3 regions of the Micromonospora sp. WMMC273 genome follow, and region 1 is predicted to be linked to each of the others. Evidence: riboswitches for the same ligand, from Rfam matches in the RefSeq annotation. Region 1 holds a riboswitch; each other region holds the start of a gene.
What was found. A riboswitch is a leader RNA that binds a small molecule or an ion and turns the genes downstream of it on or off. The one in region 1 is predicted to bind cyclic di-AMP.
Positions count from the first base shown of each region.

Region 2: it holds a riboswitch for cyclic di-AMP, as region 1 does, so the genes downstream of both, O7611_RS14865 (LysM peptidoglycan-binding domain-containing protein) here and O7611_RS20835 (coiled-coil domain-containing protein) in region 1, are expected to answer to the same signal.
Region 3: it holds a riboswitch for cyclic di-AMP, as region 1 does, so the genes downstream of both, O7611_RS28995 (C40 family peptidase) here and O7611_RS20835 (coiled-coil domain-containing protein) in region 1, are expected to answer to the same signal.

Region 1 is NZ_JAPZBE010000001.1:4,529,396-4,531,585, forward strand. Features, by position in the region: gene O7611_RS20825 (HelD family protein) at 1-98, shown strand, start outside; gene O7611_RS20830 (cation diffusion facilitator family transporter) at 190-1,104, shown strand; cyclic di-AMP (ydaO/yuaA leader) riboswitch at 1,249-1,379, shown strand; gene O7611_RS20835 (coiled-coil domain-containing protein) at 1,384-2,190, shown strand, end outside.
Region 2 is NZ_JAPZBE010000001.1:3,172,092-3,174,281, forward strand. Features, by position in the region: gene O7611_RS14860 (YbaB/EbfC family nucleoid-associated protein) at 1-355, opposite strand, end outside; gene O7611_RS14865 (LysM peptidoglycan-binding domain-containing protein) at 541-1,185, opposite strand; cyclic di-AMP (ydaO/yuaA leader) riboswitch at 1,184-1,329, opposite strand; gene O7611_RS14870 (LLM class flavin-dependent oxidoreductase) at 1,501-2,190, shown strand, end outside.
Region 3 is NZ_JAPZBE010000001.1:6,232,809-6,234,998, reverse strand. Features, by position in the region: gene dcd (dCTP deaminase) at 1-284, shown strand, start outside; gene O7611_RS28995 (C40 family peptidase) at 334-1,368, opposite strand; cyclic di-AMP (ydaO/yuaA leader) riboswitch at 1,382-1,516, opposite strand; gene O7611_RS28990 (N-acetylmuramoyl-L-alanine amidase) at 1,755-2,190, shown strand, end outside.

The DNA.
Region 1 (2,190 bases):
GCGAGATCCGGGCCGACCCCGGCTCGGGCGTCCGCACGCTCTACGTGGCGCTGTCCCGGGCGACGCAGCGCCTCACCACGCTCGACCCGGTGGGGTGACCGGCCCCGCCGCCACCCACAGTTCACTTGCATACATAGCGATGTGAACATACATTGGGCCGGGCCGGTACGCGGCAGGGAGGGTGTTGGCGTGGGCGCAGGTCATGACCACAGCGGCGCGGTGGCCAATGCGGCACACCGCCACGCAGGCCGCCTCTGGGCCGCGTTCGCGCTGCTCGCCGCCCTGATGGTGGTCGAGGCGGTGGCCGCCTTCACCACCGGCTCGCTGGCGCTGCTCTCCGACGCCGGGCACATGTTCACCGACGTCCTCGGCATCGGCATGGCCCTCGCGGCGATCACCGCCACCCGCCGGGCCGGCACCGACCCGCAGCGCACGTTCGGGCTCTACCGGCTGGAGGTGCTCGCCGCCCTCGCCAACGCCGTCCTGCTCGGTGCCGTCGCCATCTACGTCCTGGTCGAGGCGGTACGCCGGTTCGGCGAGCCGCCGGAGGTGCTGGCCGGACCGATGCTCGTGGTGGCGGTACTCGGCCTGCTCGCCAACATCGTCGCGTTCGCGCTGCTGCGCGCCGGGTCGAAGGAGAGCATCAACCTGCGCGGGGCGTACCTGGAGGTGCTCGGCGACCTGCTCGGCTCGCTCGGCGTGATCGCCGCCGCGCTGGTCATCGCGGTCACCGACTGGTGGTGGGCCGACCCACTCGTCGCCGTCGGCATCGGCGTGTTCATCCTGCCGCGCACCTGGCGGCTCGGCCGGGCCGCGCTGCGCATCCTGGTGCAGGCCGCGCCGGAGCACCTCCAGGTCACCGCCGTGCACGACCGGCTGGCCGCCGTACCGGGCGTGGCCGAGGTGCACGACCTGCACGTCTGGACCCTCACCTCGGGCATGGAGGTGGCCTCGGCGCACCTGACCACCGACCCGGGCGCGGACCCGGCCGGGGTGCTGGCCGCCGCGCGGGCCGCCCTGCACGAGGACTTCTCCATCGATCACGCCACGTTGCAGGTCGAACCCGGAGCGTCGGCCGGAGTGTGCGGCAAGACCGAGTGGTGATTAGGACACACTTAAATCACTGGGACTAATGTAGTCTTATGCCGGTTTTGCCCCGCCTAGTGGCGTTGCTCGACGGAGCCGCGCCCGGGCAGCGCCGGTAGTCTCGGTCGCGGCCGCACCCGCGGACGCCACCCGGCCCCGGTGGGGCGGCCGTCGCCTAATCGTCCGCAGGGACGAGCCGGGGAACCACGTACGTGGGGTGCATCCGCGTCAGCGGTAGGGATCTTCCGTCCCGAACCCGTCAGCTAACCCGGTCGGCGTTGACGGAAGGACGTGTGAATGCCCCCAGTGGCACCTGTACGACGGACGGCCGCCCGGTTGGCGGCCCTGCTCGTCGCGACGCTGACCCTCGGCGTCGCGACCGTTCCGGTCTCCCCCGCCTCCGCGGCGCCGGCGACCGGCCTGCTCGCTGCCGCGCCCGGCGGCAACGACGAGGGCGGCACGCCGGAACTGCGCGCCCAGCTCGACGCGGCCAGCAAGGGCTGGCTGGAGGCGAAGGCCGCGCTGAACCGGTCGGTGACCCGCCAGAAACAGCTCAACGACCAGCTCAAGACGGTCGGCGCCGAGCTTGCCGTCCGCGACGCCAAGGTCGGCGAGATCGCCGTCGTGGCGTACCGCAACGGCCGCCTGGGCACCGCCGGGGCGCTGCTCGGCAGCAGCAGCCCGGAGGGCTTCATGGACCGGGCCGCCGCCCTGGAACAGGTCGCCGCGCACGAGGACCGCACGCTGCGCGACCTGATCGCCACCCGCGACGAGGCCACCCGCACCCGCGCCCAGCTCGACGGGGAGATCCTCGAGCAGCGCAAGCAGGTGACGGTGATGGCCAAGCGCAAGGAACAGGCCGAGCGCGCCCTGGAGGTGGCGAACGACCGCGCGTCGCGCAGCAGCAGCGGCGGCGGCGGCAGCGTCCAGGGCACCTCCAGCAAGAACGCGAAGCCGGCGCCGCGCAACTCGGACGGCTCCTGGCCGTCGGAGTCGTGCAGCGTCAACGACCCGACGCCGGCGAACGGCTGCATCACGCCGCGCACGCTGCACGCGCTGCAACAGGCGAAGGCGGCCGGCTTCACCAGGTACGTCTCGTGCCAC
Region 2 (2,190 bases), 1.4 Mb from region 1:
CGCCCATGTTGCCGAGGCGGGCGGCGAGCGCGTCGGCGTCGGCCCGGGCCGACGCGCTGACCCGGTCGTCCAGCTCGGACAGCGCGGCGTTGGCGGCGGTGATGAGGTGTCCGCAGAGGACGTCGAGGGGCTCGCCGGCCAGCTCCGGGTCGATCGTCACGGACTCGAGCCGGCCACCCTGGACGGCGACCGCGCGAACCCGGCCGCCGGCTGCGGTGCCCTCGGCGAACAGCAGCTCACCCGGCTCGCCGTCGGCATGCGCCGAGGCCCGGGAGCGCATCGCGGTGAGCGCCTGCTGCGTGCGGGTCAGCAGCTCGTCGATGCTCGCGGCCGCCGAGAACGGGTCGTTGGTCATATCCGCGCTTTCTTCACGTCTTAGCCGAGCATGCGTGACCCTAGCAACCGGCTCCGACGAATCGCGGTCACCGGCCGGTCCGGGTCGCGTCCCGGCCCCGCGAGCAGGCCGGACACCGGCCACGCGGCGTGTCGCGGACGGCCGAGCGCCCGGCCGGGGCGAACCGGCCGGGCGCTCGGACGAGGTCAGCGCAGGCGCAGCTGCTGACCGGGGAAGATCAGGCCCGGGTCGTCGCCGACCACTGCCCGGTTGCGCTCGTGCAGGGCACGCCAGCCGCCGTCGACGCGCTGCGCCACGGCGATCTCCGACAGCGTGTCCCCGCGCCGGACCACGTACGTCCCGGCAGCGGAGGACGGCCGCGGCACCGCCTTCGTCGTGGCGCGTTCCGGCGCGGCCTTCGTCGCGGCGGCCCGCTTCGGCGCCGCCTTCTTCGGTGCCGCCTTCGTGGTCGCCCGCTCGGACCGGGTCGCCGCGCTCGCCGAGCCGCCCTTCTTGCCGCAGACCGGCCACGCGCCGATGCCCTGGCCGCGCAGCACCTTCTCCGCCACGGCGATCTGCTCGGACCGGCTGGCCAGGTCGGCGCGCGCGGCGTACTTCTGGCCGCCGTAGCCGTTCCAGGTGGCGCGGGAGAACTGGAGCCCGCCGTAGTAGCCGTTACCGGTGTTGATCTTCCAGTTGCCGCCGGACTCGCAGCGCGCGACCGCGTCCCAGTTGACGCCCGCGCTGGCCGGAGCGGCCGGGCCGAAGAGGGTCGCGGCGCCGACGGCGGCGCCGGCCAGGACCGCCCCGAGAGCGGTACGGCGGCTTCGGGCTGAGTATTCAGTTGCCATGTGGATTCCTCCACGCCGACGAGGTGAGCTGTCGGGTTCGGGCCGAGGAGCCCGGCCGCCGGTGGCGGCTTCACCCCGAGGTGACGATGCACCGTGGAACGTGTGGTTCCCCCGCTCCCGCACGAGGTTCGGTTACCGGGGCCGGCGGCGGGATTTGGCGTTTCCGGCACTCGGTGTCCGCGTCTGCGAACGAAACCGACGCTAGGAGCGATTTGCGACGATCGTCCACTTCTTGTGACGCTCTTCACCCGGCCGGGCGACCGGCGGCGGCGCTACGGTGGCAGGGCCAGGCAAGATCACGGGAGGGCTTGACGGATGACCGATCACGGACACGAGCTGACCTTCGGCGGCTTCATCACCCCCGCCGCCGCGCAGCCCGACCAGGTGGTGGCGCTGGCCCGGCTCTGCGAGCAGGTCGGGCTGGACCTGGTCACGTTCCAGGACCACCCCTACCAGCCGGGCTTCCTGGACACCTGGACGCTGATGTCCTACGTGGCCGCCGCGACCGAACGTGTCCGCCTGGCCGGAAACGTCCTCAACCTGCCGTTGCGCCAGCCGGTGGTGCTGGCCCGCAGCGTCGCCAGCCTGGACCTGCTCACCGGCGGCCGGGTCGAGCTCGGGCTCGGCGCGGGCGCGTTCTGGGACGCGATCGAGGCGGCCGGCGGGCGACGCCTGTCCCCCGGCGCCGCCGTCGAGGCCCTCGACGAGGCGATCCGGGTGATCCGCGAGGTCTGGGACACCGACCGTCGCGGCATGATCCGCGTCGACGGCGAGCACTACCGGGTGGTCGGCGCCAAGCGTGGCCCGGCGCCCGCGCACCCGGTGGGCATCTGGGTCGGCGCGTACAAGCCGCGCATGCTGCGCCTGGTCGGCCGCGCCGCGGACGGCTGGCTGCCGTCCCTGTCGTACCTGCCGAAGGGCCCCGACGAGCTGCCCGCCCTCAACGCGCTGGTCGACGAGGGCGCGGCGGCCGCGGGACGCGACCCGGCCGCGATCCGCCGCATG
Region 3 (2,190 bases), 1.7 Mb from region 1:
AGGGCAAGTCGAGCCTGGGGCGGCTGGGGCTGCTGACCCACTCGACAGCCGGTTTCATCGACCCCGGCTTCTCCGGTCACGTCACGCTGGAGCTGTCGAACGTGGCGAACCTGCCGATCACGCTCTGGCCGGGCATGAAGATCGGCCAGCTCTGCATCTTCCGGCTCTCCTCGCCGGCCGAGCACCCGTACGGCTCGGCCGTCTACGGCTCGCGTTACCAGGGGCAGCGCGGTCCGACGCCGAGCCGGTCCTGGCAGAGCTGGCGCACCTGGCCGACGCGCTGACGGCACGGCCGGGGCCCCGCCGTCACCGGCGGAGCCCCGGGCCACGACCTCAGCCGGGACGGCCGTAGCTGTTGATGTCGCCGTCGTCGACCCGCTTCATGGTGATGGGCTTGCCGGACTGGGAGGCGTGCACCACCCAGCCGTCGCCCACGTACATCGCCACGTGGTGCAGGTCGCTGTAGTAGAAGACGAGGTCACCGGCGCGCAGCTCGGCGCGGCTGATCCGCTTCGTCACGCCGTGCTGCTGGCGCGCGCTGTGCGGCAGCGAGACCCCGCCCTTGGCCCAGGCCGCCAAGGTGAGGCCCGAGCAGTCGAAGTGGTCGGGCCCGGCCGCGCCCCAGACATAGATCTTGCCGATCTGGGCGCAGGCGAACTTGACCGCCGCCCCGGCCGGGCCGCCGGGGTAGCCGGCCGGGCACGGCGCCGGGCGCAGCGGGCCGCCGCCGCCCTTGCCGTACACCTTGAGCCGCAGCTTCTCCAGCTTGGCGATCTCGGCGTCGATCTGCTTCTTCTTCGCCGCGAGCTGGGCCTCGGTACGGGCCAGCCCGGCGATCATCTCGTCCAGCGGCTTCTTCTTCGCCGCCAGTTCGTCGCGCAGCGCGGCGACGGAGCGCACCTGCTCGTGCTGGCGGTGCGCGAAGCGGTCCAGCAGTTCCAGGCCGGTGACCAGGTCACCGGGTGAGCGGCTGCCCAGCAGCGCGTTCACTGTGGAGAGGTTGTCGCCCTTGTAGGCGTCGGCGGCGAGTCCGCCGACCTGACCGAGCGCGGCGTCCACCCGGGCCTGGAGGGGTGCGATCTGCCGGCCGAGCGCGTCGGCCTGCTTGCGCCGCGCGGCGAGCTGCTCGCGTACGGCGTTGACCTGTTCGATGACCGGTTCGAGCTTGTTCCAGTCGCGGTCGATCTGGGCCTCGATCTCGGCGACCGAGGGTTCGGCGTGTGCCGCAGTGGCGCCGCCGGTCAGAACGACTGCGGTGCCGACCAGCGCGGCGAGGGCGGTGGTGAAGCGGGACCAGCGGGAACGCGGCGCGACGCTGGACCGGTCGGTGGACCGGTTCGACGACGGCCGCGGGGCATGGAGTGCCACCGGGCGTCCGTACTCCTTCTTCCGTACCGCCTACCGGGTTAGCTGACGGATTCGGGCGGGAAGGGAGCCGCCCTACCGCATCGCTGCGGATTCACCCCAGGTACCTGGTTCCCCGGCTCGCCCGGAGGCGACTCGGCGGTGTCGGACCGTCACCGACCGGGTTGGACGGTGAGACGTGCGGCCGACGATTCACCAGAGTAAGGACCACCGTTATCGATCCGCAACTTCCAGCGACGTGACACTCCGTACGCGATGAAGGGCCGCACCCGGAGCGGAGGTGAAATTTTCTTTCAAGGCTGATTACTCGCTGGAAAGGTATTGACCCCCGCGGGTGTGCGGAGTGAGGGTGGAGACGCAGTGACACCCATCCCTGTCCAGGAGGTTCGATGCACCTCTCCGCCCCGCCGTCGGGCAGACGGATACTGCTCGCCGCCGCAGTGGCGACAGCCACCGCGCTGGCGACGACCGGCCCGGTGACCGCCGCGCCGGACACGTCCGCGCCCGCGAGCGACAGGCAACAACAATACGCCGCCGCGGCGGCCGAGTACGGCGTGCCGCAGAACGTGCTGCTCGGTGTCTCCTATCTGGAGTCCCGCTGGGACACCCACCCCGGGCAGCCGAGCACGAGCGGCGGCTACGGCCCGATGCACCTGACCGACGCCGCGCACATCCTCGCCATGCCGGGCAGCGCCCACGTCGACGAGGACGAGGACCCGCGCGGCGACGACTCCCGGCCGCTGAAGCTCGACCCGGCCACCGCCGCCGCGCCGGAGCGGGAGACCCCGCTGCCGCCCGCCTCGCTCCAGACGCTCGACGCCGCCG